2 regions of the Gluconobacter sp. DsW_058 genome follow, and region 2 is predicted to be linked to the other one. Evidence: predicted binding sites of a transcription regulator. Region 2 holds the regulator's gene; the other holds the start of a gene.
The links. The regulator HrcA, encoded in region 2, represses chaperone genes, less so after heat shock. The targets are predictions, from matches to a motif close to GTTNGCACTCNCNNNNNGNGAGTGCNAAC.
Positions count from the first base shown of each region.

Region 1: groES (co-chaperone GroES) is a predicted target of HrcA. The motif match lies at 4,511-4,539, and genes of this name have one in related genera.

Region 1 is NZ_JOPH01000058.1:47,735-63,950, forward strand. Features, by position in the region: gene HK24_RS11135 (TonB-dependent receptor domain-containing protein) at 1-2,201, opposite strand, end outside; gene groL (chaperonin GroEL) at 2,457-4,094, opposite strand; gene groES (co-chaperone GroES) at 4,146-4,436, opposite strand; gene HK24_RS11150 (DUF4169 family protein) at 4,566-4,760, opposite strand; gene HK24_RS11155 (dienelactone hydrolase family protein) at 4,803-5,516, shown strand; gene HK24_RS11160 (SDR family oxidoreductase) at 5,525-6,265, shown strand; gene HK24_RS11165 (DUF2934 domain-containing protein) at 6,268-6,654, shown strand; gene HK24_RS11170 (S-methyl-5'-thioadenosine phosphorylase) at 6,702-7,592, opposite strand; gene hemF (oxygen-dependent coproporphyrinogen oxidase) at 7,850-8,767, shown strand; gene HK24_RS11180 (hypothetical protein) at 8,767-9,855, shown strand; gene HK24_RS11185 (Smr/MutS family protein) at 9,860-10,393, opposite strand; gene HK24_RS11190 (hypothetical protein) at 10,749-10,955, shown strand; gene HK24_RS11195 (cytochrome-c peroxidase) at 11,016-12,476, opposite strand; gene HK24_RS11200 (site-specific DNA-methyltransferase) at 12,573-13,403, opposite strand; gene HK24_RS11205 (murein transglycosylase A) at 13,400-14,545, opposite strand; gene HK24_RS11210 (Tim44/TimA family putative adaptor protein) at 14,562-15,317, opposite strand; gene secB (protein-export chaperone SecB) at 15,498-16,022, shown strand; gene HK24_RS11220 (uroporphyrinogen-III synthase) at 16,027-16,216, opposite strand, start outside.
Region 2 is NZ_JOPH01000002.1:77,505-93,720, forward strand. Features, by position in the region: gene HK24_RS02065 (aspartate carbamoyltransferase catalytic subunit) at 1-433, opposite strand, end outside; gene gltX (glutamate--tRNA ligase) at 426-1,829, opposite strand; gene HK24_RS02075 (cupin) at 2,030-2,617, shown strand; gene HK24_RS02080 (NADPH-dependent F420 reductase) at 2,614-3,339, shown strand; gene HK24_RS02085 (ComEC/Rec2 family competence protein) at 3,503-5,587, shown strand; gene nth (endonuclease III) at 5,594-6,274, opposite strand; gene HK24_RS02095 (ABC transporter ATP-binding protein) at 6,396-8,234, shown strand; gene HK24_RS02100 (amidohydrolase family protein) at 8,336-9,721, shown strand; gene HK24_RS02105 (hypothetical protein) at 9,957-10,418, shown strand; gene rdgB (RdgB/HAM1 family non-canonical purine NTP pyrophosphatase) at 10,396-10,995, opposite strand; gene rph (ribonuclease PH) at 10,995-11,705, opposite strand; gene hrcA (heat-inducible transcriptional repressor HrcA) at 11,789-12,859, shown strand; gene HK24_RS02125 (aldo/keto reductase) at 12,922-13,812, shown strand; gene HK24_RS02130 (penicillin-binding protein 1A) at 13,898-16,216, shown strand, end outside.

The DNA of each region.
Region 1 (16,216 bases), on a different contig from region 2:
TCAGGACGCAGCTTCGCGTTACCGCCATACAGCGTCGGTGCCTGTCCAGAGAAGTTGGACGAGAACGTGCTGCTGTTAATGCCCTGACGTGCACAGTTAGCTGCTACGACAGGAGACTGCGCACCGTAGGATGCGGCCTGCACGGAATCACACGGATCGGTCGCTGAAGCATAACCCAGGGACTGACCACCATACAGCTCATACACGTTCGGCTGACGATAGGAGGTGCCGAGTGTTGCGCGGAAGCGGATGTCCTGAATTGGTGCCCAGTTGATGGAGACCTTCCAGTTCTTCGTGCCACCAAACGTATTGTAGGCAGAGTAACGACCCTGACCGTCAATCGTCAGATCCTTGGCAAGGAAAGCGTTATGCAGCAGCGTTGCCTTGCCTTCGATGTAGCCTTCGGAAACATTGAAGCCACCGCCGGTGTAGGACGCAGAGTTCGTCAGCGTCTGGCCAGATTCAACCAGTGCATCCGGGTGATAGGCAAGCTGCTCGCCACGGTGTTCCATACCGAGCGCAAGACCCAGGTCGCCACCGTTGTTCCATGGCATGTGAACAACATGGTTGTTGTTGATGCGCAGGTTCAGGTCACGAAGCTGGTAGTAATAGTGATCATGCGACGTGTAGTTGGAATAAGCTGCGGCTTCCGGTGAAAGCTTGCCGAACGGGTTCGACAGAACGCAACCTGCAGCAGCATTACAAACAGACGGATTGTAGCTCAGCGTGCTGTTGGAATCACCCGGGGTGTCCTGCTGCAAGCCGTATGTCTGCAGAAGCTTGGCATAGTTACCGACGCCAGACGTCTGGGACATGACCTGGTTCCAGCCGTAGGTGTAGGACAGATCGTAGTTCCAGCCGTGGGTGATTTCACCCTTTACACCAGCAATACCCGTGTAAGTATCGGTAGCCGTTTCGCTGCGGCGGTTGCCCCACTCACCCATGCGCTTGGACATGTAGGCGTCTTCACCCAGCGTATTTCCAGGATAGTTCTCCGGAACATACAGGGCGGTCGGCAGCGTGGACGGATAGATGCTGCCAGCAACGGGGATCGGTGCCATCGTCGTGGACGAATTACGATGGGCGTAGTTGAAGTTCAGGTACGGCGTGAAGTGACGGTTGATGTCATAGTGAGCATCAAACGACAGCGTCCCGTTCGTCAGGGAGTTCGTCAGGTTCTGGTCAGCACCATAGTTGTAACGATCAGCCTTCGTGTAGGAGTGCAGAGCGCCACTCTCACTACCGACATAGTTCCCGGTGCTGGTCTGGAAGAGACCACCCGTCGGATAGCCCGAACCAAAGGAAAGATTAGCCGGGTTGATAGGGTCGTTACCCTGAACCGGGCTTGCCCAGGAGCGGTTAGCCTGCTTGATGCCGCTCGAGGTCATGTAAGACCCGAAGAGCGTTACGTTGCCCTTGCCATGATCGAAGTTCCAGCCCTTGTAGCCGGAGATCATGCCTGTCTGGCCGTCGCCATGATCCGTTCCGATGCCGCCACGAACTGTAAGGTTGGCGTCATTAAGGTCATGACGGAGCTTGATGTTGATAACGCCAGAAACAGCGTCAGCACCGTACAGCTCGGAACCGCCATCCTTCAGGATTTCAATGCTGGCAACCTGATGAACGTTGATCGTGTTCATGTCGAAGCAGCTGTTGTTGCCATTGATGGCAGCACGCTTGCCGTCGACCAGAACGAGAACACGGTTCTGTCCAAGGTTACGCAGATCCATGCAGGACGAACCGCCCGTACCATTGGTCTGGCTGTTCGTCGTACCCGAAGATCCCATGGACGGCAGACGCTGCAGGTAGTCACCAATCGTAGTGGCACCCGTCTGCTCAATCTGCTTGCTGGTCACGATCTGGACCGGATTGGCATTGGAGTTGTTCGACGTGCTGAGCGCCGAACCCGTTACCACAACGTTCTCGGATCGATTGGAATCGATGGAACGCAGGGCACGTGTATTGCTGACCGCAACAGGCGCAGCATACTGCGGAGCGGCAACCTGACGGGTTGCAGCAACCGGAGCTGTCGTTGCAGGCGTCGCAGCAGAACGCACCGGACTATGTGTCACAGTCTTGTGGCGCACATGTGAGGACGTGGTTTTAGCGTGATCGGTTGTTGCGGCCTGTGCCGCGCCTGACAGCGCACCCACACCCATAACCGACGCGCAAAGTAGCATATTGCGACGCGATACGATCATAATAAGACGAAATCCTTCTAAAGGCAGTGACCTCCTTTAGACATTTCATTGCGAAAGTGTCACCCCAACTTCCAGCGAGTACGATCGCTCCGTGATGGTTTTGTGACAAGCGTTGCATAAGGGTCACATATGTGTCGGACGCATATCAAAATAAGTCAAAAAAAAAGCCGTCCCACCCTGAGGTGAGACGGCTCTTTTTGTAATTATTCGACATATTCCCCAGCTTTTTAAAACCGGGGAATCTGAAGCGTTGGATCAGAAATCCATGTCGCCCATGCCGCCCATGCCACCTGGAGCAGCCGGAGCCTTCTTCTCAGGGCGCTCGGCAACCATGGCTTCCGTCGTGATCAGCAGACCACCAACCGAAGCGGCATCCTGCAGAGCCGTACGGACAACCTTCGTCGGGTCGATGATGCCTGCGCCAACCAGGTCCTTGTACTCAGCGTTCTGAGCATCAAAACCAAAATTGTAGGTGTCGTTCTCGAGCACCTTGCCAGCGATCACGGCACCGTCTTCACCAGCGTTCTCAGCGATCTGACGCAGCGGCGTCTGAAGCGCCTTGCGAACGATCTCGCCACCGATACGCTGATCGTCGTTATCGAAGGTCAGACCCTTCAGAGCAACGGAAGCGCGAGCAAGAGCCGTACCACCACCCGGGACGATACCTTCTTCGACAGCTGCGCGGGTTGCGTGCAGAGCGTCGTCAACACGATCCTTGCGCTCCTTCACCTCAACTTCACTGCTGCCACCGACGCGGATGACGGCAACGCCACCGGCCAGCTTGGCAAGACGCTCCTGGAGCTTCTCACGATCATAGTCAGAAGTTGTTTCTTCAACCTGAGCGCGGATCTGGTTGCAACGACCTTTGATGTCGTCGCTGTTACCAGCGCCTTCAACGATCGTGGTGTTTTCCTTCTCGATGTGAACCTTCTTGGCGCGGCCCAGCATGTCGAGAGTAACGGATTCCAGCTTGATCCCGATGTCTTCGGAAATAACCTGGCCACCCGTCAGGATCGCGATGTCTTCCAGCATGGCCTTGCGACGGTCACCGAAGCCCGGAGCCTTGACGGCAGCGATCTTCAGGCCACCACGCAGCTTGTTCACGACCAGCGTAGCAAGTGCTTCGCCATCGACGTCTTCAGCGATGATCATCAGCGGACGGCCGGACTGCACAACGCTCTCGAGCAGCGGCAGCATTGGCTGAAGCGAAGACAGCTTCTTTTCATGGATCAGGATGTACGGCGCATCGAGATCAGCCGTCATCTTCTCCGGGTTCGTCACGAAGTACGGGGAGATGTAGCCGCGGTCGAACTGCATGCCCTCGACAACGTCGAGTTCCGTGTGCAGGCCCTTGGCTTCTTCAACCGTGATGACGCCCTCAGAGCCGACCTTCTGCATGGCAGAGGAGATCATCTCACCGATTTCACGCTCACCGTTGGAAGAGATCGTACCGACCTGAGCGATTTCCTCCGGGGAGGTCATCTTCTTGCTGTTCTTCTTCAGCTCTTCAACAACGACGAGGACAGCCTTGTCGATGCCGCGCTTCAGGTCCATCGGGTTCATGCCAGCTGCAACAGCCTTGGCACCTTCGCGGATGATTGCCTGAGCAAGAACCGTGGACGTCGTCGTGCCGTCACCAGCCAGATCGTTCGTACGGGACGCAACTTCGCGTACCATCTGAGCGCCCATGTTCTCGAACTTGTCAGCCAGTTCGATTTCCTTGGCGACAGACACGCCGTCCTTGGTGATGCGCGGTGCGCCGAAGCTCTTGTCGAGAACAACGTTACGACCCTTCGGGCCCAGCGTTACCTTGACGGCATTTGCAAGAATATCAACGCCACGCAGCATACGGTCGCGGGCGTCGGCACCAAACTTAACTTCCTTGGCAGCCATGTTCTTAATCTCCTGTTGAGGTTTTTAACGAGAGGAAACGGGGACGGCTTTTCAGCCGATCACACCCATGATGTCGCTCTCTTTCATGATCAGCAGTTCTTCACCGTTGATCTTCACCTCGGTGCCGGACCACTTGCCGAACAGCACCTTGTCGCCTGCCTTGACGTCGAGAGCCACGATCTGGCCCTGCTCGTTCCGGGCGCCCGGGCCTACGGAAACGATCTCGCCTTCGGTCGGCTTGTCCTTGGCGGTGTCAGGTATGATGATGCCGCCAGCGGTCTTTTCTTCACCGGTCAGGCGACGGACTACAACGCGGTCATGCAGGGGACGAAATGTCGTCATGGATCGCTCCATTTTAGGCCGTGCCCTTCTACAAAGCGACGCGGCCGGGTTACGCGCTCAATTACTGCAGCGCAGTTGGCACTCCCATATCGAGAGTGCCAAGAGAGGTAGTGCCGCCACCCGTTTTCGTCAAGAACCATCGCCCTCGGCAGAAAAAATTTTCTTTCCGTCCAACAGGGCCTCGGAACGCCTTTTCTCCAGCATATCCGCCATTTTCTGACCTTTCGTCCTGCCATGAAGACGACGATTGGTCTCAGCTTCCTTCGCATCCTCTACGGACTTGCGGCGTTTGCGTTCCCGACGGAGATTGATGACGTCGCTCATGGCATCTGCCTTTCCGGCGTTACAGAGACTGGACAGAAATCAATGGACCACAAGCATTCCCAAGAAAAGACCGAGGGCCACATGATCCGCCTCACAGCGGCAGACGGCCACGAATTCGAGGCATGGGAGACGGGCTCCCCCGAGTCCACACGCTCCATTGTCGTCGTGCAGGAAATTTTTGGCCTGACCGGGCACATCAGGGACGTCTGCTCTGATCTGGCTCAGCAGGGCTTCCATGTTCTCGCCCCTGCCCTCTTTGACCGCGTCAAACCCCATACGGTCCTGGCTTACAACGAGGCTGGCCTGAAAGAAGGGCTGGAATTTCGAAGTGGTATTTCGCCAGATCTGATCCAGCAGGATCTGGAAGCCTGCGCCCAAAAACTGAGACAGGATGATGGTCACCGCCCAGTCGGGATTATCGGCTTCTGCTGGGGCGGCCTCATCGCCTGGCTTGCGGCAACACGCACGCACCACTTTAATGCCGCCGTGGGATGGTATGGTGGCGGTATTGCCAACCATTGTGACACAGCGCCGCACTGCCCGACGCAGCTCCATTTCGGCGGAGAAGATGCGTCTATTCCGCCAGGTGACGTTCAGAAAATTCGCGCAAGCCGGCCGGAAGTCGAGGTCTTCCTTTACGATCAGGCTGGACATGGCTTCGGATGCCCAGAACGTTCCAGCTTCAATCAGGACGCCCGTGATCTGGCCTGGAGCCGGAGCGTCGCGTTTCTGAAGCACCACATCAAGCGTGCGTGAGGCCTGACATGGAAGGCCTTGCAGGAAAAATTGTCCTCATCACAGGTGGCAGCAGCGGCCTCGGTGAAGCAACCGCGCGTTATCTCGCAGCACGAGGGGCTTACGTTGCTATCGCCGCCAGACGTCGGGACCGACTGGACGAAATTGTCTCCGAACTCGAAGCACTGGGCCAGACTGCACGGGCCTACACACTGGATGTCACGAACCGCCAGAACGTTGCGGACGTTGTAAAAGCCGTTGAGCAGGACTTCGGACGTCTTGATGTCCTCGTGAACAATGCCGGGCTGATGGCGATTGCCCCCATGAAACGACTGATGGTCGACGAGTGGGACCGGATGATCGACATCAACATCAAAGGCGTTCTGTACGGCATCGCCGCAGCACTACCGATCTTTGAGCGTCAGAAATCGGGACATGTCATCAACCTGTCCTCGGTTGCCGGGATCAAGGTCTTCGCCCCTGGAGGCAGCGTCTATTCAGGAACGAAGTTTGCCGTGCGGGCCATTAGCGATGGCCTCCGGCAGGAGGCTGGCAACGCGTTTCGCGTTACATCCATCGAGCCGGGCGCAGTGGAAAGCGAACTCAAAACGGGCAGCGGCGACAGTGAAAGTCGTCAGCATGTTGAAGCGTTCTACAAGATTGCAATTCCGGCGGAATCCGTGGCGAGGGCCATCGCTTTCGCCATCTCACAACCTGACGACGTGGACATCAACGAGATTGTCCTGCGCCCAACCCTTCAGGAGTTCTGATCATGAGCAACAACCCACTCGAAGCAGATCCAAAACGTGACGCAGCAATCCGCCGCGAGGCCAAGTTACTTTGGGAAGCCGATGGAAAGCCGGACGGCGGCCCTGAAGCCTATCTGGACAAAGCGACGGACCTGATTTCCATCAAGGGCGTTCCCGAGGGCACGCCTGTTGAGGATCTCCCACCGCCAGAGTTGGCAGATGTTCAGATCGAAGATCCCCGCTTACAGGAGAATCTTGGGGAATTCCCAGAGCGCAGCACGGACCAGGGCGATCACCGCCATTTTCCCGTCGCGGATCGAAAAGAAGAACGCGAGCTGCTGGATGATCCCAGCACCGACGCCGGTCAGCCGGGCTACGCTCAAATCGACGAGAAGCAGGAAAGGCACTGATTGCCCTTCCCTTCTGCCGCCCGTTTTTACGCGGGCGGCAAGCCATTTCAGGCTTTGTTCAGAACGCGACCTGCGACGGCATCCAGCTTGGCGACAAGAGCCGGATCGCGCTTCTCGGGTGCGGTGATAATCGCAAAGTCGAGCGCACGCTCGGCGGAAAGGTCCAGAGGGCGCTTCTGACCCAGAACCGGGATCACAGCCTTCACGAGACGGCGGGCATTATCCGCATTCCCCTTCATGACCTTCACCACGCCTTCAACCGTCACGCTGTCATGCTCGGTGTGCCAGCAGTCATAATCCGTGACCATGGCCACCGTGGCGTAGGTCATCTCGGCTTCACGGGCGAGCTTGGCTTCCGGCATGTTGGTCATGCCAACAACCGAACAACCCCATGACCGGTAGAGCTCGCTCTCGGCACGCGTCGAAAACTGCGGCCCTTCCATAACGATATAGGTTCCACCGCGCGTCACCGGAATATCGAGCTTACGGGATTCCGCTTCCAGCGCATCCAGCAGACGAGCAGACACCGGGTCCGCCATGCCAACATGCGCCACACATCCCGTCTCAAAGAAGCTCTTTTCGCGCGCGAAGCTGCGATCAATGAACTGATCGACAAGCACGAAACGGCCGGGCGGCAGTTCTTCCTTTAAAGAGCCCACAGCTGAAAGAGACAGAATATCCGTCACGCCTGAGCGCTTGAGAGCATCGATATTCGCGCGGAAATTCAGGCGTGAGGGCGGAATGGGATGGCCACGACCATGACGGGGCAGGAAGACGCACTTGATGCCTTCAAACGTTCCGAAAAGGAGCTCGTCAGAGGTTTCGCCCCACGGCGTTTCAACCCGACGCCATTCCTTGTTTTCCAGACCGTCAATATCATAGAGGCCGGAGCCACCGATAACGCCGATAACCGGCTGAATTTCTGTTTCCGAAGACATGGTTGTTCAGTCCGCCCCTGATGAACATGTTTGAGGACCGTTCAGGAACACGAGACGGAAGATTGGCGCAAGCCTCCGCTGATCCATGTCCAAAAAAAATCACGCAGGCATTTACGAAGCGGCAAGATGCTCTCTGCCATCATCGCGCCACAGAGCGACAGCAGACATGCAGCCAGCCAACTGTTCGTCTTGAGCGCAATTTGCTAGGACACTCCGCGTAACAAGAATTCGTCCTTAGGATGGTAGGGGAGAGAAAAATGGACCAGATCAGCCCCGTTTTTGCTGAACTCGTTCGCCCGGATGTGCCTCATGACACGTTGAAGCGTGAGGCGAAGGCCTGGTTTGAATCTCTCCGGGACCGGATTTGCGCGTCTTACGAGAAACTTGAAGACGAAGCCGCCGAAGGCAATTCTCAGGTCCTGCGAGATCGCACACAACCGGGACGCTTCGTTCGCACGGCCTGGGATCGCCCGGATGGCGGCGGTGGCGTGATGTCCGTGATGCGCGGTCGCGTCTTTGAGAAGGTTGGCGTGAACGTTTCTACTGTCTGGGGCGAATTTTCTCCCGAATTTCGCAAAAACATTCCCGGCGCATCGGAAGATCCACGCTTCTTTGCAACAGGCGTGTCCCTTGTCGCTCATCCCTGCAATCCGCATGTCAGCGCCGCGCATTTCAATACGCGCATGATTATTACGACCAAGGGCTGGTTCGGTGGCGGTGGCGATATTACGCCAATGTTCCCGGACAGTGCCGAGGCCCGCAGTGACGCCGACTACTTCCACAAGATGTTTGAAGCCGCCTGTAACAAGCATGATCCGGAGCACTATCCACGCTTCAAGGAATGGTGTGACCGTTACTTCCATCTGCATCACCGCGACGAGCCGCGTGGTCTTGGCGGCATCTTTTACGATCAGTTCTCCACTGGGAGCCTTGAAGGTGACTTCGCCTTCACGAAAGATGTCGGCATGGCCTTCCATGACGCCTACCCCGCAGTTGTCAGACGTCGCATGTTTAATCCGTGGACGGACGCCGACCGCGACGCTCAGCTGATCCGCCGCGGACGATACGTTGAATTCAATCTGCTTCACGATCGTGGAACGCTGTTTGGCCTGAAGACAGGCGGCAACACCGAATCGATCCTGATGAGCATGCCTCCAGAAGTTCGCTGGCCGTGATGCTCCGTTCCCCGACCCGCCGTGACTGCCTGAAAGGGCTGGCCGTGCTCGGTGCCGGAAGCGCCATGCCCTCTCTGCAGGCCCGTGCTGCGGACATGCCTGACGCACATCTGCTCCTTGGTGGAACACTGGCGTCCATCCAGGGGCAGTTCGGGGAACTTGCGGCAGGCGTTATCTCCCGCACGCTGGGACTGGACGCGCCCCTGGAGATCACTCCGGATATCGGTCAGGACGGCGTACGTGCTGCCAATCTTTTTGACGCTAACAGCGCCCCGGACGGAAGCACGGCCCTTATTGCGCCGGGAAGCGTCCTGCTGGCTTCACTAACCGGTGACTCTCGCGTCCACTATGATTTTGCACGGTGGATTCCCCTTCTGACGGCTCACACGACAACTGTCGTCATTGCGCGTGCAGAACTGCACAAGACGCTCCGAAGCCGCCTCAAGGGTTTCTTTCACGATCATCCAGTTCGACTGGCTGTTTCTCGCCCAACGGGAACGGAACTTGACGCCCTTCTTGGCCTGACGCTCCTTGGCCTGCGTCCTATTCCGGTGTCTGGGTTCAGTCGAACGGAAGACGCACTGGAAGCACTTGCGAACAATCAGGTCGATGCCGTTCAGCTGCTCCCTTACACGCTGGATGTGCCGGTAGAGACTATTCTCGCCAAGTTGCCGCCCGGTACAGCGCCGCTCTATCATACAGGCGACCTGTCAGACACAGGCTCAGATACAATCCCGAATTTTCTGGAGGCCTATCAGGAGGCTCGCCGCCGTCCGCCTGAAGGAGCACTATACAGAGCCTGGCAAGCAGTCTCCGCAAGTACCTATACAGCTCTGACGGTGGCACTCCCGATGCTCACTCCACCAGATATGGTCAAGAGCTGGAAGCAGGCCTGCTGGGACGCAGCGGTAGATCCAACCGTGCGCCACTGGGCAGAAAAACATCATTTCATGCTGGCTGCAGGCGACAATGCAGCGCCATTCCTGTCCCGGGCAACGCCTGATATTGGCGCAATTCTTGCCCTTAGACGCTGGATTGCCATGAATACACCGCGCTGGCGTATCGGCCAGGAAACGCGACCGCTCTGACCTTTTACCGGCGCTTCGTCCGCAGCAAAATTCGGACGGAGCCATGGTTGGCAGCATGAGGGTGGACAACGGCCAGCACCATGGGTCGGATGTCCGCTCTCTGAAGCCAGAGTGGCAGCTCCCGACGGATCAGTCCGCTCGTGGCGCCACTCCCCAGCCCTGTCACGACTTCAACGCACCGCCAGTTTCGTGCTTTGGCGCGATGCATGAAGTCAAGCAGGCGCTCAAAAGCGTCCTGCACAATATATCCATGCAGATCCAGCTTCGCATCGACCTTGAGCTCCCCGCGGGAGAGGCGCTTCCAGCTCGTATCATCCAGACCAGGTGATCGAACACCGACCCGCAGATCCTGCGGTCTGGGTCGACGAAAAACTGGACGCGCCAAAAGAGCGCGGAATGACAGGTCCTGCTCAGCGGGTGGAGACGGAACAAGCGGAACCCGAGCAGGCTTTACCGCTTCGACTTTTGGCGTGGGTGGCGGGACGGGTTTGGATTTGGGTCTGGAAGGGTGTAGCGGCACGATGTCGCGCACAACCATGCGCCACAGGCTTTCCTCCTCCTCTTTCAGAACCCGTTTTGCCACCAAAGAACCCCACCTGACCTGATTCAGTCTTGCATCCCGCAAATAACCTGCACTGCGTGTAACTGTTTCCATGCTGATCGAACAATGGAAAAGACGTAATTTCAGGCCTCTCGCAATTTTGGCATCAGGCTCTTCTTCAGAACGTTCGGTCCTACAACTCGATGACTGGCCACGATGGCACTGCTCCCTCAAGAGATCCGAACATTTCTGGCGCACGATCAATTCGGGAAGAGACCATTTTTTTTGTCCGAGCGGCGCCTTGTAGAACCGTCGGCAGCGTTCCCAAGTCTTCTCATATAGGAGACAGACCGTGAGCAAATTGACCAAAGAAGAGCGAGACAGCCTACCCGACGATGACTTCGGCCTTCCGGAAAAAAGGGCCTACCCCGTCGACACAAAGGCCCGGGCCCGAAATGCGAAAGCGCGCGCAACGCAGGAGCTTGAACGCGGTCTTCTGACGCCGGAGGAAAGAAATGAAATTGATCAGGCGGCAGATCGCAAATTACAGGAAGAATAATCCAGAATCAGAAACGGCCCCGAATTTCTTCGAAGCCGCTCTCTGACGTCATTGGAACATTTAGTTGGCTTGCGCGCCCCGAAGCGGAGCATCTGCCGGAACATCCTTGAGCGGAATGCCCTGATACTTTCCTGTCAGAGTTTTCAGGAAGGCCACAATGTCCGTAACATCCTGTTCTGTGATGTCATGATCGGGCGTCTCATAACGGGCCATGGCACGAACCGCAGCGTCCAGCGTCTTTGCTGATCCGTCATGGAACCACGGGCCTGTCAGCTCCACGTTCCGCAGGTTGGGGACCTTGAAGCGCTCACGATCAGACGGATTGTTCGTGAAGGCAAAGCGGCCATCATCCACAGCCGTCAGCTTGGTGTGACGATCCTCGAAATACGGCCCTTCCAGACCCAGAATTTCGTAAGCGTCTCCACCGACCGCAACACCGCTATGGCAGCCCGAGCAGCCAATTGCCTTGAAGCGTTCATAGCCACGCTTTTCCTGAGCCGTAATCGCGTCTGCCTTGCCCTTCAGGTACAGGTCGAAGCGGCTGTCTGGGGTGATCAGTGTTTTTTCATATTCGGCGATCGCGTCCGTCACCGTGTTCTTGGTGATATCGTCCGAACCATAGATGGCCGTGAACTGATCAGCATATCCAGGCTCAGCACGCACACGATCGGCAACGGATGCCCAATCATGAGATCCCATTTCCAGCGGGTTCATCACTGGGCCTGCAGCCTGCTCAGCCAGATCCTTGGCACGACCGTTCCAGAACTGACCGATATTGAAGACGGAATTGTAAACCGTCGGTACGTTAATCGGGCCGGTCTGACCATTAATGCCGGTCGCCGTGGTCTGATTATCCACACCGCCCTTGTTCAAACCATGGCAGCTCGCACAATTGAGCTGGCCATTGCCTGAAAGCTGCTTGTCGAAGAACAGGGTCCGGCCCAGTTCAGCCTTTTTCCAGTCTACGGCAATTGTTTCCGGGATCGGCTGAAGAACTTCGCCACGGAATTCTGGCGCCACGTCAGAGCTGGCATAATAGCGCTCACGCTGATCACGTACCCACTTCAGAATGTCCGCACGCTGTTTCTCATCCAGATGAGCATGGGGATGCATCGTCAGGTAAGCCGCAGGCGGCATACGGTTCTGAACAATCACTTCCTCAATACGGGAAAGCTGTTCAACCGATGGGGGCTTGCCCTGCTGGAACGCTTCAATGATCGGCGCAAACTCAAAATGACGCTGCCCCTGCTCCAGATCACGGCTCATAATCTGATTGGCGAGCGGGAGTTTGAAGTAGAATGGCAGATCGGCGTTGCGCGTGTGGCAGTAGTCACAACGGACTTCCTGAAACGCTGCAAACGCTGTCATGGCGATAGGGTCATGCCGTGTGGGGCTGCTCGCGGGAAGCTGCGGCGCACCAGCATGATCGAAATGCTCAAGATAGGTGACTGTTCCGCCCCAGGCGACAACGCCCAGTGCCACCAGACCGGCAATTCCTTTGGTAATTGTGCTGCGACGCACCGCAAATCTCCTCACTGTCACGAGAATGTGAGGTTTGGAGATTGTAACACAAGAAGTCAAAACGATTGATCCTGTCAGACCTACAGGTCTGACCGATCATTCGTCTTCCCAGTCTTCCTCCCGGGTCCCAATCGCAGCCCTGAGGCGCTTACGGGCAATGTTGACGTAGCGTGTGTCTTTTTCCACGCCAATGCCGGACAACCCCTTGCGTTCCGCCGCAATCAGGCTGGTCCCCACCCCCATAAACGGGTCCAGCAGGACCCCGCCCGGCTTGGCGCCATGCAACCGCAGACAGGCTTCCGGCAACGCGATTGGAAACGTCCCCGGATGGCTGAATTTTTCTTTTCGGCTTCGCACGGTCTCATAAGGAATGAACCATGTGTCTCCACGGCATCGACGATCCATCTCATGCTGTCGGCGCGAGATATTGCTCTTGTCCGTAAATGGAACGCCAGCATCCAACCGGGCAACTTTGACGTCCCCCTTTTTCGTCAGATGAAAAATATGCTCGTGATTACGGTTAACAAAGCGGGGTGAATTCAGCGGCTTGAAATGCCCATAGGTAATTTCACCCACCGAAATCGACTTGATCCAGGTGATATGGTTCTGAAGCACAAAAAGCTTCCGCAACCGGGACATCAGTTCGAACGGCAGCCAGGGCTGTGAAGATGATCCAGCGATATTCAGAAAGAACGATCCATCGTCCTTCATGATCCGTTTCACACTGGCACAGACGTCTTCCATCCAGTCCAGATAGGCATCTTCCGGCAATTGGTCCTGATAGGTGCGATATTCGATCCCAAGATTATAGGGCGGAGACGTCACCACGACATCCACCGTCTGCGACGACATGCGCCGCAGAACTGTGGTGCAGTCTCCCCGGATCAGCGTATGGGCGCCGAGTGTTTCCCGGCGGCTCCGGATCATGGAGTGGACGAATCCACTGGAGGACGCGGCAACAGAATGACCATTCGGCCATTTTCATGCAGATTGCCGGCAACATACTGGGCAAAAGCACCCCATCCGGTGAACAGATCGGCACGTCCCGCCCCCTTGATATCGGTTCCGATATCCTGAGCGAACACGAGGTGCTGCCAAGGCGCTGGCTGGCCCTTTGCATCCGGAAGCTTTGTCTCAACCCAGAGCGGGGTCGCAAACGGCACGATCGATCGGTCAATCGCAACGGACCGCCCAGCGGTCAGTGGCACACCGAATGCTCCTGTCGCGCCCTGTGCCAGACTTCCCGTATCTTTGCGGAAGAAAACGTAATTCGGGTTACGCTCCATCATCGCCATCATGCGATCCGGATGCGCCTCCAGCCATGCACGGATGCTTTCCATACTGACAGCAGAGGGAGCCAGCTCGTTATCCTGAACCAGCACACGGCCAAGCGGGACATAAGGCTGGCCATTCTTGCCGTCATAACCAGCCCGGATCTGTGATCCGTCTGGCAGGATCAGACGACCGGAACCCTGAATTTGCAGAAAAAACAGGTCCACAGGACTTTTCAGCCATGCAATTTCCAACCCGCGCCCCGCCAGGGCACCACCGTCAATCTGAGCACGATCGTAATATGGTTTGAACTGACCGTTCTCCCAACGTCCCGTGACCATCTGACCGTTGGTTGCTTTGGCACGAACCATATCTGTCGGACGCCCATACAGAGGCGTCTGGTATGGCCCCTCGCGCGTCAGAGATGCCTCAATCTGAGGTTCAAAATACCCAGTATAAAACGCTTTGGTATCGGTCTCGTAAGGCTGGAACCATGTCTGCAGGTAAGATTTGGCATCCGCAGCACTCTCCAGTCCGGCGCAAGCACCAGACCAGTCTCCAACCTGACGGCCATACGGAAGGATGTCTGCTCCCCCGAGAGGCGTTTCAGGCGGCAATTGCGTCAACCGATGGCACTCCTGCCGCAGAACGGGCAGGAGCGAAGCGAAATCCTCCCGATCCCACCCCGCGAGTGCATCGAAGCCTACAGGCGTCAATGAAACAGAAGATGACGGTTCATTCGACGTGGTGCACCCGGCCAACATGGTCAGGGCAGCCAGACTCAGCAGCTTTTTCATAATGGACGAACTATTTTCAGGCTGGGCGCGATGCCGCAAGACGCCACCGCGCGTCCGACGTCCCAAACTGACGTTCAAACAGCCATAGATCATGGAATTCCGTCACGGCATCCGTGCCCTGTACAGGGTCTCCGTTGCGATCCGTCAGCATATTAACCTGACGAGACACAATCCGAACTTCGATTCGACCAATCTGGGCAGCCGCATCGTTGGTGGGAAGCATCGCATCCAGAATGGCCATGCTTTCGATACCGCGCAGATCGCTGCGCTGTGTTTCGCCTGCTTCGGCGCGCGCGTTGATCGCGGAAAGAAAGGCGTCTTCCGTCTCCTGTGTCATCAGACCTGACAGAGCCGCGCGGTCCCCCGCAGCGAAAGCCGGAACAATCTGGCGGAACGTGTTTTCAGCATCCTTAAGAAAAGCCTGAGGCGTAAAACCCGCATCAAGCTGGGTCATACGACCCAGTACGCTGCCCACCCGGGTTGCCGGAGCGGGAATGTCGTATTCGACCTGCGCCACGACCGTTTCCTCACCCCGCTGGCTTGTACCAGGCAGCGGTGGAGGCGTCGGACGCGCGGAAGCCTGCCCACCAGCAGCGAAAACCGGCGGACGCTCCTGACGCACACCCTGCATGCCAATGCGACGCCCCAGCACGCGGTACAGGCGAAAGCCCAAGGCAATCGCCAGAATTGCCAGCACCACGATGTCCCATGGGAACGCGTGACCGGAATGGCCCATCAGAGCGGAGGGAAGATGAATGTCGTCAGAAGACATGAAGATTATGTTTCACACAGATCGTTGGAATTTCCGTTGTCTTACAGATAGGGCGACAGCGGACCAATCTCAACCTTCCGCATGCAGGAACCCCGTCTTGGCGCGCATGACACATCATGCTACCGCCACTGTATCGCAATCGTTCCATCGCTATCCGCCTCGCGGATCCGGAGACCGTACATGTCCGAGAATACCACCGACAACACTGCACAGAACATGGAAGGCGCTCCGCCGCAGATGCCGCTTGCCGTCAATCTGCAGTACACGAAGGACCTGTCCTTTGAAGTCCCGGCTGGCGCTTCCATTTTCGCAACCCTGCGCGCTGCACCGCAGATCTCCGTGAACATTGATGTTCAGGCAAATCGCCTGGAAGAAGAGCAGCCGGTTTATGAGGTTGCCCTGGCCGTCCGCGCCGAAGCTGCTGAACCCGCAGCAGAAGAAGGTGGCAAGGCTGGCCGCACGGTTTTCATTGCCGAGCTGACCTATGCTGCCATCGTAACTCTCGGCAACGCTCCGCAGGAACTCGTCGAGCCGATCCTGCTGGTTGAAGTGCCGCGCCTGATCTTCCCGTATGTGCGTTCCATCATCAGCGACGTCACCCGTGACGGTGGCTTCCCGCCGGTGGTTCTGCAGCCGATCGACTTCGTTGCTCTGTGGCAGGCCAAGCGCGCCCAGCAGTTCCCTGAGCCAGCTGGCGAAGCCTGATCCTTCAGGCGACGAAAGGCCCGAGCCGTTCCAGCGGATCGGGCCACTCCACTGCACGCCAGTCCTTTTCGGTCAGGCGTGTAGCGATGGCCTCTGACAGGCAGAGCGCCCTCACACCGGACAGAGCATTTCGCTCCGGCGCTCCCAAAGCCTCCATGAAGGCTTCAGCCGTTTTTCCGGAATAAAGAACAACC
Region 2 (16,216 bases):
ATAAAGCCTGAGTTGGATGTTCATGCGTGCCATCGCCAGCATTCACCACGCTGGCTTCGACCTTCTGCGACAGCAGGGCAGGCGCACCGGACTGGCCATGACGCACGACCAGAAGATCGCAGCGCATGGCATTCAGCGTGGATGCCGTATCCAGCAGCGTCTCGCCCTTGTTCACCGAGCTGGTCGCGACCGTCATGTTGATGACGTCTGCGCCAAGGCGTTTGCCTGCCAGTTCGAAACTGGTGCGGGTACGGGTACTGTCCTCAAAGAACAGATTGATGACTGTCCGGCCCCGCAACGCATCCCGTGGTGCGGAACGGGAACGGCTCAGGAGTGCATAGCTCTCCGCCAGATCGAGGAACGGAGCAATTTGCCCCGCTGTTAGCCCCTCGATTCCCAGCAGATGCCGGGGGACGGATGGCCGCTCAGGCACTGAGCACACTCGCAATGCGGGCCAGAGCCTCGTCACGGCCGAGAGCGGCCAGCGTCAGGTCGATGCCCGGAGACGTGGTGGATCCGGTCATGGCAGCACGTAGCGGCTGGGCAACGGAGCCGAGCTTTAGTTCGTTCTTCTCGGCATAGGCGCGGAGGGCACCGTCGATGGCTTCCGCTGTGAAATCCGGCAGGGCTGCCAGATCATGCCCGACGCCTTCAAGAACCTTGCGACCGTTCTCGTCCAGCAGTTTCTCAGCCTTGGGCGTGAAGGTCAGCGGAAGTGTGAAGCCTGCGAAGGCTGCGTTATCCGTCAGTTCGACCAGCGTCTTGGCGCGTTCTTTGAGGCCGGACATCATGGCCAGAATACGGGCACGCGTGCGGTCATCAGCAACAACGCCTTCACGGCCTTGCAGACGCTCCAGAACGTCGTTTGTGAGACGCTCATCGTCAGCTTGACGCATCCAGACACCATTGAGGTGTGCCAGTTTTACGTAATCCATACGGGACGGGGAACGCCCGACGCCATCCAGATCGAACAGCTTGATCTGCTCTTCACGGGACAGAACCTCAGCATCACCATGGCCCCAGCCCAGACGGAGCAGGTAGTTGCACAGGGCTTCCGGCAGATACCCTTCCTCGCGGAAATCTACGACGGACTGCGCGCCGTGACGCTTGGACAGCTTGGCGCCATCCGGTCCATGAATGAGCGGCAGGTGAGCGAAGTGCGGCAGATCCCAGCCCATTGCGCGGTAGATCATGGCCTGACGGAAGGTGTTCGTCAGATGGTCATCACCGCGCATGACATGGGTGATCTCCATGTCATGGTCATCACAGACCACGGCGTGCAGGTAGGTCGGCGTACCGTCGGAGCGCAGGATGATCAGGTCGTCCATTTCCACGTTCGCAACGCGGACTTCGCCCTGTACCAAATCCTTGATGACGGTCTCGCCCTCACGTGGTGCTTTCAGGCGAATCACATAAGGCGCACCTTCCGGCGCTTCGGACGGATCACGGTCACGCCAGGTGCCGTCGTAACGGGGCGGACGCTTCTCGGCCATGGCCTTCTCGCGCATGGCAGTCAGTTCTTCTGGCGTGCAATAGCACTTGTAGGCTTCGCCTTTGGCCAGAAGCTCAAGAGCGACTTCCGTATGGCGGTCCTGACGGGCTGACTGGAAAACGGGCTCGGCATCGGCCGTAATTCCCATCCAGGCAAGGCCGTCAAAGATGACGTCCACGGCACGTTGTGTGGAACGTTCCTTGTCAGTGTCCTCAATCCGCAACAGGAATTCGCCACCGTGATGGCGTGCGAAGAGGAAATTGAACAGAGCAGCCCTGGCATTACCAACATGCAGCAGGCCCGTAGGGGAGGGTGCAAAGCGCGTACGGATGGTCATGCGGCTCTCATATCATGGTCATGCGGCACGGGCCATCCGCATCGTTCGACCATAAAGTGTGTCACTCTTTTGCAATGTGTTGCCTTTAAGTGTCACAAGGCCGTTACATGAAGAAAAACCCGGTTTTTCAAGCGTGTGTGATTTCCTGCACCAACGATGCGTTCCCTATCCTGTCTTCAGTATTTCCACTGGGGGTGATCATGGACAGGCGAGATTTCAACGCCATGCTGACGGGGGTCGGGCTGACTCTGGGGAGTGGCCGCATCCGGAAGGCCGCTGCGTCTTCCGCACGGGTTGAGACCTTCATGCTCCGCTCCAATGGATGGGTGCCCAATAACCAGCATCTACCCGTCATTCTCTATCGGAATGTGCTCGAGAGCGGCGTGGGCCGTGAAGATGTCTATGAACACCTGTTCGGTCAGAACGGGTGGCCTGCGCGGTGGCGGAACGGGGTTTATTCCTTCCATCACTATCACAGTCTGGGCCATGAGGTTCTGGGGTTCTCTAACGGTTCCGCCAGATTGATTCTTGGTGGCCCTGAAGGGCGGGAAGTCGAAGTTCGCGGTGGCGATGTTGCACTGCTCCCGGCAGGAACCGGGCACTGTAACGTCGGTTCCACAGACGATTTCACAGTCATCGGGGCTTATCCGCCGAGCCAGTCTTTCGACATTCTGCGGAGCGCGCCATCTGCGGAGCAACTGGCTCGGATCAATGCGCTGCCTTTCCCTTCGATCGACCCCGTCCAGGGTAAGGGCGGTTCTCTGTCCCGAGAATGGCACCCTTCATGAAGAATTTTCCTCTCCGCAGACGCCCTTTCCTTGCCGCTGTTGCCGGACTGGCTGCCGTTGGCAGCGCAGCAATGGCCGAATCGAAGCGTGAACTCCCAAGAATCGGTATTATTGGTTCCGGGCAGGTTGGCAGAACGCTGGCAGCCCTGTGGGTACAGGCGGGTTACTGTGTCATGCTTTCCGCCCGTAATATTGCGGACGCCCAAGCTCTGGCGCAGACGCTCGGGCCACTGGCGTCTGCCGGCACGCCCCTTCAGGCTGCTGCTTTCGGCAAAGTCGTGGTGCTTGCCGTGCCGTATGGCGCGATACCTGCTCTCGGGCGCGATCTGAACCGGACATTGACCGACAAGGTCATAATTGACCCGGCCAATCCCTATGTGGGCCGCGACGGATGGATTGCTGATGTTGCTCTCAGAGATGGCGCAGGCATCACCACGCAGCGATATTTTCCCTCTGCGCATGTCGTACGGGTTTTCAATTCCATCGACATGACCAGCCTGCGTGCCGAAGCACATCGGCCAGACCCACGTCTCGCCGTACCAATCGCGGGCGATGACACGGCGGCGGTGCTCAAGGTCAAGGATCTGGTTGAGGCCGCCGGTTTCGACCCTGTCGTGACGGGGGGGCTCGTCAGCGCTCGGCTCTTCCAGCCAGGAAGCGCGGGTTTCGAGCTGGAACGGGACGCTGCGGGTCTCAGAAGCGCGCTGCACCTTCATAACTGACGGGCACCGGAATTACGGCAGAGCGTGATGGACTAAAATCCGTTACGCTCTGCCCGTGACCCGTCCGATATCTCCTGCCGATACTCTGTTGCTTGATGAGTTTGACACCTCTCCTGACGCGCCAGCCAGTGGTGGCTTCCGCCCGTCGCTGATTGAGAGGATCTTGGCAGAGCAGGGGCGGCGGCTGTTCTGCTGGCTCCCTGTCGCGGTTGCGGTGGGGGCCCTCACGTATCTGACACTCCGCTCCGAACCTCCTCTTTGGCCTGCATCCGGTATTTCGGGCTGCGTAGCGGTAGCCGTCTGGTTCTGGCGGAATCGTCCGACCTTACTGTTTCTATTCCTGGTACTTTCAGGGTTTCTGATCGGCTTTCTGGATGCTTCATGGCAGACACGCCGACAACCGCCCATGCCGTCTCTGCCAACGCGAGCCTCTGTCGTAACGGGGCAGGTTATCGCGCTAGAGACACTGCCTCCCAGGCCAGGCAGCGATGAAAGCGGCAGACGGATTGTTCTAGCGCACGCGACGTTCGATACGCCTGTCGACGCAGGAATGGCGCCTCTCAAACGTATGTTGCGTTTGAAACTCCGTGATGATGATCCGGCATCCGCATTACCGGGCAGTACAGTCCAGATCAGAGCAATGTTGCGGTCTCCTTCGGCTCCGTCATGGCCGGGCGGTCGCGACCTGCAACGGGAAGCCTGGTTCTCTGGCTCAGCAGGGAGTGGGTATGCTTTGGGCATACTCCAGCACGCGGACAGTGCAGACGCGACGGCAGGCCTGGAGGGACTGAGAGAAGCCATAGAAGCGCGCATCGAAAGCGTGCTCCTCGGCCAGACCGGCGCCATTGCCGCGACGCTGCTCGCAGGAGAGGCAGACGGGATTGATGCCTCCACCCGTCAGGAATTCGCTGCCTCCGGGCTGGCGCATCTTCTGGCTGTCGCCGGACTGCATCTTGGGTTGGTCATGGCCTTTGTCACGGTGTCTGTTCGCGCGTTGCTGACCGCCTTCGAGCGTCTGGCTCTGTATTGGCCCTGTCGAGAAATCGCAGCAGTTTCAGGATTTTTTGCCGGTATCGGATATGTCCTGTTGACCGGTGCTCATCTGCCCAGCGTCCGCGCGCTCGGTATGGCGGCACTGGTCACGCTGGCTCTTGTTACAGGGCGGCGCGCACTATCCATACGATCACTTGCCCTGATTGCGCTCGTTATCCTGCTGGTGTCTCCGGTTTCTGTTCTGGACGTTTCTTTTCAGATGTCTTTTGCCGCCGTGATGGGGCTGATCGCCGGGTATGAAGTTCTGCGTGAACCGCTTGCACGACTTCGAGGCGAAGGTGGGTCAGTGCGCGTCATCCTGTCCCATCTGGCTGCCTTGTCCCTCACCAGCCTTCTTGCGGGGTTAGCGACCCTGCCGGTCAGCATGGCGCATTTTGGTGTCTTCCAGCCGTGGTTCGTGCTCGCCAACATGCTGGCCGTTCCTTTGGCCGCCGTTTGGATCATGCCCGCAGGTCTCCTGTCCCTGCTCCTGATGCCACTGCATGCCGCAGGTCTTCCGCTCATCGTCATGGGGTGGGGCATCCGGATTATTCAGATCATCGCGCACACCGTTGCGATGTTCCCATTTGCTTACGCACCTGTTCCAGCCATGCCAGGCTGGGGGCTTGCTGCCTTGCTTCTCGGGCTGTGCTGGTTGTGCCTCTGGAAGAGGTGGCCGCGCCTCGTTGGATTAGGGCCTATTGGTGTGGGAATTCTCTCCATCTGGATGGCGCCTCATCCGGACCTTCTGGTTTCCGCTGATGCAGGGTTGCTTGCCTTGAGGGACGACGGCGTTTTGATGGTTGGTCCTCATGGCAGTCTCGAAAATCTGGCACTTCAGGACTGGGAACGGGCGCTGGCTCTGCCAACAGGCTCCCTGCCACCTGACTGCATGACGGGTCTCTGCCGTGTCTCACTCAAAGGCCAGACGGTGCTGCTGCGGGTCAAAGATAGCCTGGATGGTGTTCGTTTGCCGTCTGAGCAGGACTGTCAGGGAATTCGTCTGTTTGTGAGTGCATCCCCGGCCCGTAATGCCTGCCCAGGAGTTCCGTTTATTGACCGCTTTTCGGTCTGGAGAAATGGCGCCTATGCGGTCTTTCTCCATCAAGGCGGTCCAGAGCTTGTCTCGGATCGGAGCTGGCGTGGGAGCCGTCCCTGGGTTCCTGCCATAGGCTCACACGGAATGCCCAATCTGCCCTTGGCTGAGGCAGAGTAGCTTCGATCAGGCAGCTTCTTTTGTGCGGGGTGGTGTCAGGCGCTTGTCCGGATACAGACACCATTGCGTTGCCGGGCAGCGCCAGCATTCAGGCGCGCGAGCCTTACAGACATAACGCCCATGCAGGATCAGCCAGTGATGGGCTGGTCGCAGCATATCCTTTGGAATACGCGCCACCAGACCATCCTCAACCTGCCGGGTCGTTTTCCCCGGAGCCAGCCCGGTCCGGTTCCCGATGCGAAAAATATGCGTATCAACCGCCATGGTATCGGCTCCAAACGCAACATTCATCACCACGTTGGCGGTCTTCCGCCCGACACCCGCCAGCGCCTCAAGAGACTTGCGATCAGCAGGAACTTCCCCGCCATGTCGTTCCAGAAGCTGCTCGCACAGCTGGGCCACGTTATGCGCCTTGGCGCGCCATAAGCCGATCGTCTTGATGTACTGCGCGATCCCGGCTTCCCCGAGTTCCGTCATGCTTTTCGGATCGGGCGCGTGTTCAAACAGCCCCTTGGTCGCCTTGTTGACGGACTTGTCCGTGGCCTGAGCCGACAGAACCACGCTTACCAGAAGCTCGAACGTATTGCGGAAGATCAGTTCACTTTCCGCATCTGGGTTGGCTTCGGCCAGAGCGGTAATGAAAGCCTTGGCCGCGGCCTTGCTCATGGGTCTGGGGGCGTCTGTCATGGCTGAAACTCCGCGCGGGCTGTTGCGTCTGATCCGGACTGTCCGGCAAGATACGCGAAACATCTGAAAATTTCATGCCATCAGGCCGTTGTCCTTGAGGGACAAGACGGCGGAGCTCTTCGTGTCCGATACTTCTACGCAACTCACCGGCCAGAAACAGGAAGGCCGGAAAATCGACGTTTCCTTTACAGAAGTCCTGTCCTTTGTCTGCCGCCGCTGGCTGGCACATCCAGCGCTGCTGGCCTGGACACTCTCTGGTGTGGCGCTCGCCACACTGGCAGACGTCGTCACACCGATTCTGGCTGGTCGCCTCGTCTCGGATATTTCCAAGCACGCTGCCGGGCCAACCATCCCGAAAACCGATGAGTTTCTGAGCCTGCGTAATGATGCGTTCCTTATGGTGGGAGGATTGATTGCGCTTGGCTTGATTGGGCTGTTCGGTCGTCGGTCGTCTTTTGTCGGGATTTCACATCTGACGCTGGCAATCATGCACAAGGTCCTCAATCAGGCCTTTGCCCGCGTGCAGAGATTCTCAACAGACTGGCACGCCAATACCTTTGCCGGGTCGACGGTTCGCCGTCTGACCCGAGGCATGTGGGCTATCGACACACTGGACGACACCCTGCTGCTGATGATCGGGCCAGAGGTTCTGGTGCTCGGTGGCACTACGGCCGTCCTCATGTTCCGTTCACCTCTGATGGGATCGGTCCTTGCGGTTTCGGTCGTGCTGTTTGCCTGGCTCTCAATTATCCTGACGCTTCGTTACGTTGCGCCCAGTGCCCGTGCGTCCAATGAATGGGACACGAAAATGGGTGCAGCCATCGCGGATTCCGTTACCTGCAATCCGGTTGTCAAAGCATTCGGCTCTGAAAAGCGGGAAGAGCAGCGGCTGGACACCATCGTCGAAGGCTGGCGCGGACGTACCCTGAGGACATGGCTGCGCGGCACCAATAGCGCCAATATTCAGGCGCTGGCCTCTCTCGTGATGCGGATGCTCATGATCGGGCTTGCCGTCATGCTGTGGTGGCAGGGCAAAGCCGGTCCGGGTGACGTCGCATACGTTCTGACAATGATGTTTCTTGTGCAGGGATATCTTCGAGACCTGGGCCAGCAGGTCAGTCAGGTGCAGCGTTCCGTCAATGAGATGGAAGAGCTGATCGCCATCTTCCGCCGGGATTCGGCTATTCAGGATGCACCAGACGCCCAGCCTGCACGCTTTACGAAGGGCGAAGTCCACTTCGATCACGTGACGTTCCAGTACCCGGGGCAGGACAAACCTCTTTATCAGGACCTCACGATCGATATCGCGCCGGGATCACGTGTGGCCCTCGTGGGGCCGAGTGGGTCTGGAAAGACGACCCTCACGAAGCTTCTGCAACGCCTGTATGATGTGAACAGTGGGCGCATCACGGTTGATGGTCAGGACATCGCGCATGTCACGCAGGATTCCCTGCGGTCGCACATTGCCATTGTTCCACAGGAACCCGTGCTGTTTCACCGCACACTGGCCGAGAATATCGCCTATGCCCGGCCTGCGGCATCCATCGAAGACATCAAGGAAGCAGCGCGTCAGGCCAATGCAGCAGCCTTCATTGAGCGTCTGCCGGAAGGCTACAACACGATGGTCGGTGAACGCGGGGTTAAGCTCTCGGGCGGTGAGCGTCAGCGTGTCGCGATTGCCCGGGCGTTCCTTGCAGATGCCCCCATCCTTATTTTCGATGAAGCAACATCCAGTCTGGATTCAGAATCTGAATCCCTGGTGCAGGAGGCAATGCGCCGCCTGATGCAGAACCGCACCGTCATCGTGGTGGCCCATCGCCTTTCCACGGTGATGGAGCTGGATCGGATTCTTGTCTTCAGTCGGGGTGAGTTGAAGGAAGATGGCACTCATGCCGAGCTGGTGGCTCAGGAGGGCGGTATTTACCGCCGCCTGTTCGAGCTTCAGTCTCTCGAAGGCTAAAAGTTCCAAGGGTCTTTTCACAATCGCGAGACTGTATTGGTCTTTTCCGCATGACAGAACGTTTCCCCTCAGCCTGAATGCTGCTGAGGGGAAATTCCATCATGACACTTCGTTCTGCTTTCGCTGGGCTTTTGCTGGCCGCTCCGGCGACGTTGATGGCCTGCACCGCGCAGGCAGAACCTGTAGCATTCGATCATGCCCGTCTGATCGACGGAACAGGAGACCCTGTCCGTGAAAATGTTACAGTCGTCATTAACGATGGACGAATTGTCTCTATCGGTGATCCGGCCCCATCAGGAGCCGAACATGTCGATCTCAGTGGCAAAACCCTCTTGCCCGCTCTGATCAGCGACCACAGCCATGTTGGTATCATCAAGGGAACGTCTGGCAGCAACGAGAACTACACCCGAGCCAATATTCTGGCGGCTCTGAAACAGTACAGTGATTATGGCGTCCTTACCGTGACTGCGCTGGGCTTGAACCGATCGCCGCTCTTCGATGATCTGCGGCGGGAACAGCACGCGGGTAAGAATCCAGGCGCGGATCTGTTTGGCGTCGATCAGGGCATTGGTGCTCCCAATGGTGCACCGCCATCGGCCATGGTCAAAGGGTTAGGCCCGGATCAGGTTTATCGTCCGACCACGCCGCAGGAGGCACGTCAGGACGTAGACCGTATGGTCGCGGAACACACGGATCTCGTGAAACTCTGGGTGGATGATTTCCGGAACGGTGTGCCGAATGGCAAGACACTTCCAAAGATGTCTCCTGACATTTACCGGGCGGTCATAGACGAAGCCCATCAGCACAATACGCGCGTGGCGGTCCATATTCATGATCTGGATATTGCCAAAGCTGTCGTGGATGCTGGCGCCAATATCCTCGCGCATGGTGTGCGGGACCAGCCGGTTGATCAGGCTTTGATCGACGCCGTAAAGGCCCATGGTGTCTGGTATATCGCTACTCTGGGCTTGGACGAGGCGAATTACCTTTTTGCAGAGCATCCGGAGCTTCTAAATGTTCCTTTCGTTGCGGCCGCCATCGATCCTGCCCTGATGGCTCAGCTCTCAGATGCAGACTGGCGTAAACAGACACTTTCCAAGCCGCTTGTCGCGGCTTCTCACACTGCGCTTGCGATTAATCAGAAGAACCTTCTGACGCTTTATCGGGCAGGTGTGAAAGTGGGCTTTGGAACAGACTCAGGGGCTGCTCCAACGCGTTTGCCGGGGTTTGCGGAACATCGCGAACTTGCCTTGACCGTAGAGGCTGGCCTGACACCGCTTGAAGCCATTCATCTGGCAACTGGAAATGCCGCTGAACTGCTTGAGCTTGAAGATCGCGGCGTTCTGAAAACAGGGAAGCGGGCAGATCTTCTGATCGTTCGTGGCGCCCCAGACCAAAGCATCGCGGATATCGATCAGGTAGATCAGGTGTGGCAGCGGGGTATTCTCGTCAGTCACGGGCCTGTTGTTAGGCATCAGGGGCTCTGACGGGAGTGCATCCTGACGCATATCATTTCGACAAAGTATCTATCGAGCCGTTTTTCTCTACAGAGGCCTGATTTTATACTGTTACCAGATCTGTTTATGACATAATATTTCTATGAAGCGGGCGAGAATGTAGTGTGGATGAGAGACTGCAGTCTGCTTCATGGAGCTGTCCATGGTCGGGAAAGTGCGTGCTCGATGATGGACAATAAAATCACTGCATACGGCAGGAAAACGCATGTCCTCTTTTGACTACCTTACAAACGATCCCGGCCTCCACCTTGCTTGTGATGATGGATATCTCATCCATCCAGCCCGCTGGCAGGGAAGCCATGCCCTTTTTATTCTTTCCACCCCTATAAAATCACTCTGGCTTCTCTCTCGCAGGCACAGTCAGTCTTGCCCCAGCGAAGAGCGCGGGGTCCTGATCCGGGACATCACTCTTTACGCCGTGAGAGGGGCTCACCGCCTCACATCACATCTTACATTTCCTGAAAGTATGGGATGGGCGTCGAGCGAAGGCGATGATGCCCGCTGGACAGAGGGGCGCGCTCACCTGGAACTCGAAAATGTTCTGGGCAAGGAAACGGGCATGCTGTCTGTGGAGGTCTGTTCAAAAGGGCCCTATCACCTGGAACAGGAGAGTCCGCCGCTCTCCTGTTCGCCGAACCTAGAGTTCAGTCTTCCACACATTCAGTAAGGAAAAGGGTGAGCGCGCGGCCACGGTGACTGATCGCGTTTTTCTCGTGCTCGCCCATTTCTGCGAAGGTCCGGCTTTCGCCTTCTGGTGCAAACATCGGGTCATAGCCGTGACCATGATCCCCACGCGGAGGCCAGACTGTCTGGCCATGGCATTCCCCAACCACGCAGTGTGTTTCGCCGTCTGGCCATGCCAGGCAGAGCGCCGCCACAAACGATGCTGCGTGGTCTGACGTTTCACCCATTTCGCGATGCACGCGCTCCATGGCAACAGTCATGTCTTTTGCAGGGCCGCCCCATCGTGCCGAATAAACGCCGGGCTGGCCGCCAAGTGCCGAGACGCAAAAGCCGGAATCATCTGCCAGGGCCGGCAAACCAGATGCACGGGCCGCCGCCAGAGCCTTAATTTCAGCATTGCCCGTAAATGTGTCTGCCGTTTCGTCCGGTTCTGGCAGATTCAGCTCCCCTGCAGACACAACAGTGATGCCGCTTTCTGCAAGCAGGCTGGAGAATTCACGCAGTTTCCCGGCATTGTGGCTTGCCAGAACAATTTTTGACCCACGGGACAGGCGACGCATTACAAAGTCTCCAGTGCGGAAGTCTGAGCTTTAAAGAGGGAAGCTGTGCCCAGCTTGGCCAGACGCAGCAGTTCAAAAAACTCGGTTTCCTGAAAGGGGGACGTTTCCGCCGTCCCCTGAATTTCGACGATGCCACCCTCTGCGGTAAGAACAAAGTTCGTGTCAGCCTGAGCAGCACTGTCCTCAACGTAATCCAGGTCCAGCACGGCGCCAGCAGAGGTCAGGCCGCAGGAGACTGCCGCAATTTGTGCTGTCATGACTGAGGACAGATTGGCTTTTTTCAGAGCCATGGAGAGAGCAACCCAGGCGCCGGTAATGGAAGCGCAGCGTGTCCCGCCATCAGCGTTCAGGACATCACAGTCCAGCGTAATGGTCCGTTCTCCCAGCTTCTTCAAATTCACACAGGCCCGCAGGGATCTTGCAATCAGGCGCTGGATTTCCTGCGTCCGGCCAGACTGCTTACCCTTGGACGCTTCACGGTTGCCACGCTGATGGGTTGCGCGTGGAAGCATGCCATACTCGGCCGTAATCCAGCCCTGACCCTTGTTGCGCAGAAATGGCGGGACACGATTTTCGAGAGACGCCGTGCACAGAACTTCCGTTCCACCTACCCGGATAAGTGCTGAACCTTCCGCATGTCGGGCAAAGCCTGTTTCAATGGAAATGGCGCGACCTTCGTCACAGGCGCGTCCGGATGGGCGCTTTGTCATGCGAAAAAATCCTCTCTCAGAACCGAGCCCTGCCTCTACCGCGTTTGACGAGAAGCCTTCCAGCCCCGACATACAGTTTTACCATGATCAGACCTGACCCTTCCTGCTTCCGCATGCCGAACTCCTTTGCTTCCGGATTGGGAGAACGGGAAGCTACGATCCTGCGGGAAATCGTTGAAGAATACGTTGAAACAGGGGAGCCGATCGGCAGTCGTACTCTGGCGCAGCGCTTGAATCTGTCTCTGTCTCCCGCCACGATCCGCAACGTCATGGCAGATCTTGGCCGGGCCGGGCTGTTGTTCAGCCCTCATGTGTCCGCAGGGCGTCTGCCGACCGAGAAGGGCGTTAAACTCTTCGTTGAAGGTCTTCTGCAATTCGGTGCCCTGACTGACGAAGATCGAGCCAGTATCGACAGCCGGCTGGAAATTCATGGTCGGTCGTATCAGGAGACCCTGGCGGAAGCATCGTCCATGCTGTCGGGTCTGTCATCCGCAGCAGGTCTGGTGTTGGCCCCTAAATCTGACGCGACGCTCAAACATATTGAGTTCGTTGCGCTCGGTCCGGGACGTGTTCTCGTGGTGCTGGTCAGTTCAGACGGCCAGGTGGAAAATCGCATCATCGAAACCCCGGCAGGACTGCCGCATTCTGCCCTTGTCGAGGCTGGGAACTATCTTAACGCCCACCTGGGGGATCTGACGCTTGGCACTCTGAAAGAGCGTGTCAGCAAGGAAATGGACGTCAACCGTCATGAACTTGATGCTCTGACCGCCAGCGTCATCGAAAGTGGTCTGGCCACATGGGACGCTGATGGCGGAACGCTGTTCGTTCGGGGGCAGGGCAAGCTGCTGGCGGATATCACCGAGATCGAACGCCTCACCACGATCCGTATGTTGTTCGATCACCTCGAAACGCAGGAGACCATGCTTCAGCTCCTGCAACTGGCAGACGCTTCGGAAGGTGTGAGAATCTATATTGGCAGTGAGAGCGGAATGTTTGGAATGTCGGGCGTGTCCATGATCGTCGCGCCAGCCCGTAATGAAGCCCAGAAAATCGTGGGCGCCATTGGCGTCATCGGGCCAACGCGCCTGAATTACGGGCGAATTGTACCCGTCGTGGATTACACGGCCCGGATGGTCGGACGCCTGCTGGGATAGTGACTGCAACCCTTCCGCCTTTGCGCTGTTGAATCCTGCGTCCATCGGAAAGGAAAGAGTCCATGGCTACGATTGACGCAAAGAAATCCGGTACGTTCCTCATTGGTGGTGATCTCAAGGTCCACCGCCTCGGGTTTGGAGCGATGCGCATTACCGGCAAGGGCATCTGGGATGAACCTCCAGACCACGAAGAAGTGGTCCAAACCCTTGAAAGCCTCCCGAAGTTCGGGGTGGATTTTATTGATACAGCGGATTCCTACGGTCCGTTCGTCTCGGAAAATCTGATCCGTGAAGTGCTTTATCCTTACAAAAAGATGGTCATTGCGACGAAGGGCGGCCTGACACGGCATGGTCCAGACATCTGGAAGCCAGTCGGAAATCCGGACTATCTGAGGCAGTGCGTGTTGATGTCCATGCGACGGCTGGGCGTAGAGCATATTGATCTCTGGCAGTTGCATCGGATTGGGCCAGACTGCCCGGCAGAGAAGCAGTTCGAGGCAATTGCCAAATTCCGCGAAGAAGGCCTGATCCGACACGTAGGTCTGTCGGAAGTGAGCGTGAAAGACATCAAGCTCGCGCAGAAATACTTCCCGGTCTCAACGGTTCAGAACCGCTTCAATCTTGTGGACCGTAAGTCCGAAGATGTTCTGGATTTCTGTACCAAGGAAAACATCGGCTTCATTCCCTGGGCGCCGTTGGCTGCCGGAGAGCTGGCCAAGCCCGGTACGGACATGGACAAGATCGCGCATCGGCATCATGCAGATGCAGGGCAGATTGCTCTGGCGTGGCTCCTGAAAAGGTCACCGGTCATGTTGCCCATTCCGGGGACGGGAAGCAGAGCCCATCTGGCCTCTAATGTTCGGGCAGCATCCCTGAATCTCAATGATGAAGAGTTTGCTACTCTAAATCGGCAGGGTGAAGAGGTGTGGAAGAAATCCGCCGCCGGATCATAACGATCACGAGCCGCCGTAAACTGTCACAAAATGACCCTTTTCAGTGGGGGCGACGAACGGCTCGTTTCAGTGCTATGCAGTTTGTATGACGCGCCGTTCCATTCGCTCCCGTAATCCGCAGGACCCCAGGGCCAGTGTGCCCCGCGGGCCCCGTTTCCGCCGTTTCCGTCAGTCTCTTGCCATCGTCGCCGGTGTCGGGCTGGTCGGTGTTGCGGGTGCGGGTATCTTGGGTTGGACCACCTACGCCAAACTTGTGGCTGATCTGCCAAGTGTGGACAGCCTGAGAGCCTATCAGCCCCCGACCGTCAGTCGCATCTATGCGTCTGATGATCGCCTGATGGCTCAGCTTGCCAATGAGCGACGTATTTTCGTTCCGCTGGAAGCGATTCCGGATCGGGTAAAGCGCGCCTTCCTCGCAACGGAAGATCACAATTTCTACACCCATGGTGGTGTGGATGTGATGGCCATTGCCCGTGCAGGCGTAACGGACGTTTTTGCCCGCCATGGACGCCGTGCTGTCGGTGCGTCTACCATTACGCAGCAGGTTGCGCGTGGGATGCTGCTTAACAGCAATGCCCGCACACTTGATCGTAAAATCAAGGAAGCCCTGCTTGCCGTCAAAATGGAGCAGGTGCTGTCCAAGGATAAGATTCTTGAGATCTATCTGAACTGGGCGGATCTGGGGAACGGCTCTTTCGGTGTCGCCGCCGCGGCCCAGACCTATTTCAACAAGCCTCTAGACCAGCTGAATGATGCAGAAGCCGCGTCACTGGCGGCCCTTCCGAAGTCACCGACACACTACAATCCGTTCCTTCATCCTGACGCAGCCTTGATGCGCCGAAATCTTGTTCTGGATCTGATGGCCGATAACGGCGTCATTTCCCGCGAGCAGGCTCAGGAAGACAAGAAGGAGCCACTGGTCCCGCAGAAGAAGCAGCGGTTTGGACCTTTGCCGGATTCAGAATGGTTTGGGGCCGAGGTCCGGCGTCAGCTCATCAGCTTGTATGGTCAGGATCGCGCTCTTCAAGGCGGCCTTGAAGTTCATACCAGTCTGGATCAGCCCCTTCAGGTATCAGCGACGAAGCTGCTGCATGAAGGTCTGATCGATTACGATCGGAGCCGTGGCGGTTGGCGTGGCCCGGTCATTCATCTTGATGGCATTGACGCAGAAGGCTGGGAAGAAAGTCTCGATAAGGTCTCCGGTCCAGCCGGAATGCTAAGGGAGTGGCGTCTGGGCGTCATTCTTCCCGGCGGAACTCATGTCGGCTGGAATGAGGAAGGCCAAGCGAAGACTGGTCCTCTTCTGGCAACAGACATCGCATGGGCACGTCGGATGCACTCGCTTCGTGCTGGGGATGTCATCATGATTGAACCGCAGGAAAGTGGCTCCGTTGCCCTGCGTCAGATTCCGCAGGTTGAAGGCGCTGTCGTGACGATGGACGTCCATACAGGCCGTGTTCTGGCGATGGTTGGTGGATGGTCGTTCCACGAAAGTCAGTTCAACCGCGCAACGCAGGCTCTGCGTCAGCCGGGCTCTTCCTTCAAGCCGTTTGTGTATCTGGCGGCCATGGAACAGGGTATTTCTCCGTCCGAAAAGTTTGACGACTCCCCTGTCTCTTACGGCGACTGGCATCCCAAGAACTACGAACACGACAATTGGGGCCCGACCACTCTGCACGATGCCCTGCGTGAAAGCCGGAACCTCGTGACGATCCGGGTGGCCGCCCATCTGGGCATGAAGGCTGTTGCAGATACTGCCATCAAGGCGGGGCTTGTGGATGAAATGCCGCATGTGTTGCCTGCTGCTCTTGGTGCTGTCGAGACAACGGTCCTCAAGGAAACAGCAGCCTACGCAACCATTGCAAACGGCGGTCATGTAGTGTCGCCGACACTGGTGGATGACGTTCAGGATCGTCTGGGCAATATCATCTGGCGTGCGCCAGGTCTGGCGTTGGGAACAACGTTGCAGGCTCCTCCAGCTCCACCGGCGGCCGATCCTTCATCCCCCACGATTGCTCCGGTCACGCCTGAAGTTGGTGCAACACCTGCGCCGCCAGCAGCTCCCGTTGCCGGGAGCATTTCGGTTCCCTCCATTACAGACAGCCGTCCCGTGCTCGCCAGCGAAGCCAGCTCCTATCAGATCGTGGCCATGCTGAAAGACGTCATTGCGAACGGCACAGGTCGCATGGCGGGGGCTGGGATCGACCGTCCCATCGCGGGGAAGACCGGTACCAGTCAGGATTTCCATGATGCCTGGTTTGCTGGCTTTTCACCGGATATCGTCACGATCGTCTGGGTTGGTTTCGATACGCCACAAACGCTCGGACGGAACGCTGATGGTGCCCGCATTGCCGGCCCGATCTGGAATAAGATCATGAAGGTGGCGCTCGCCAACCGGCCGAAG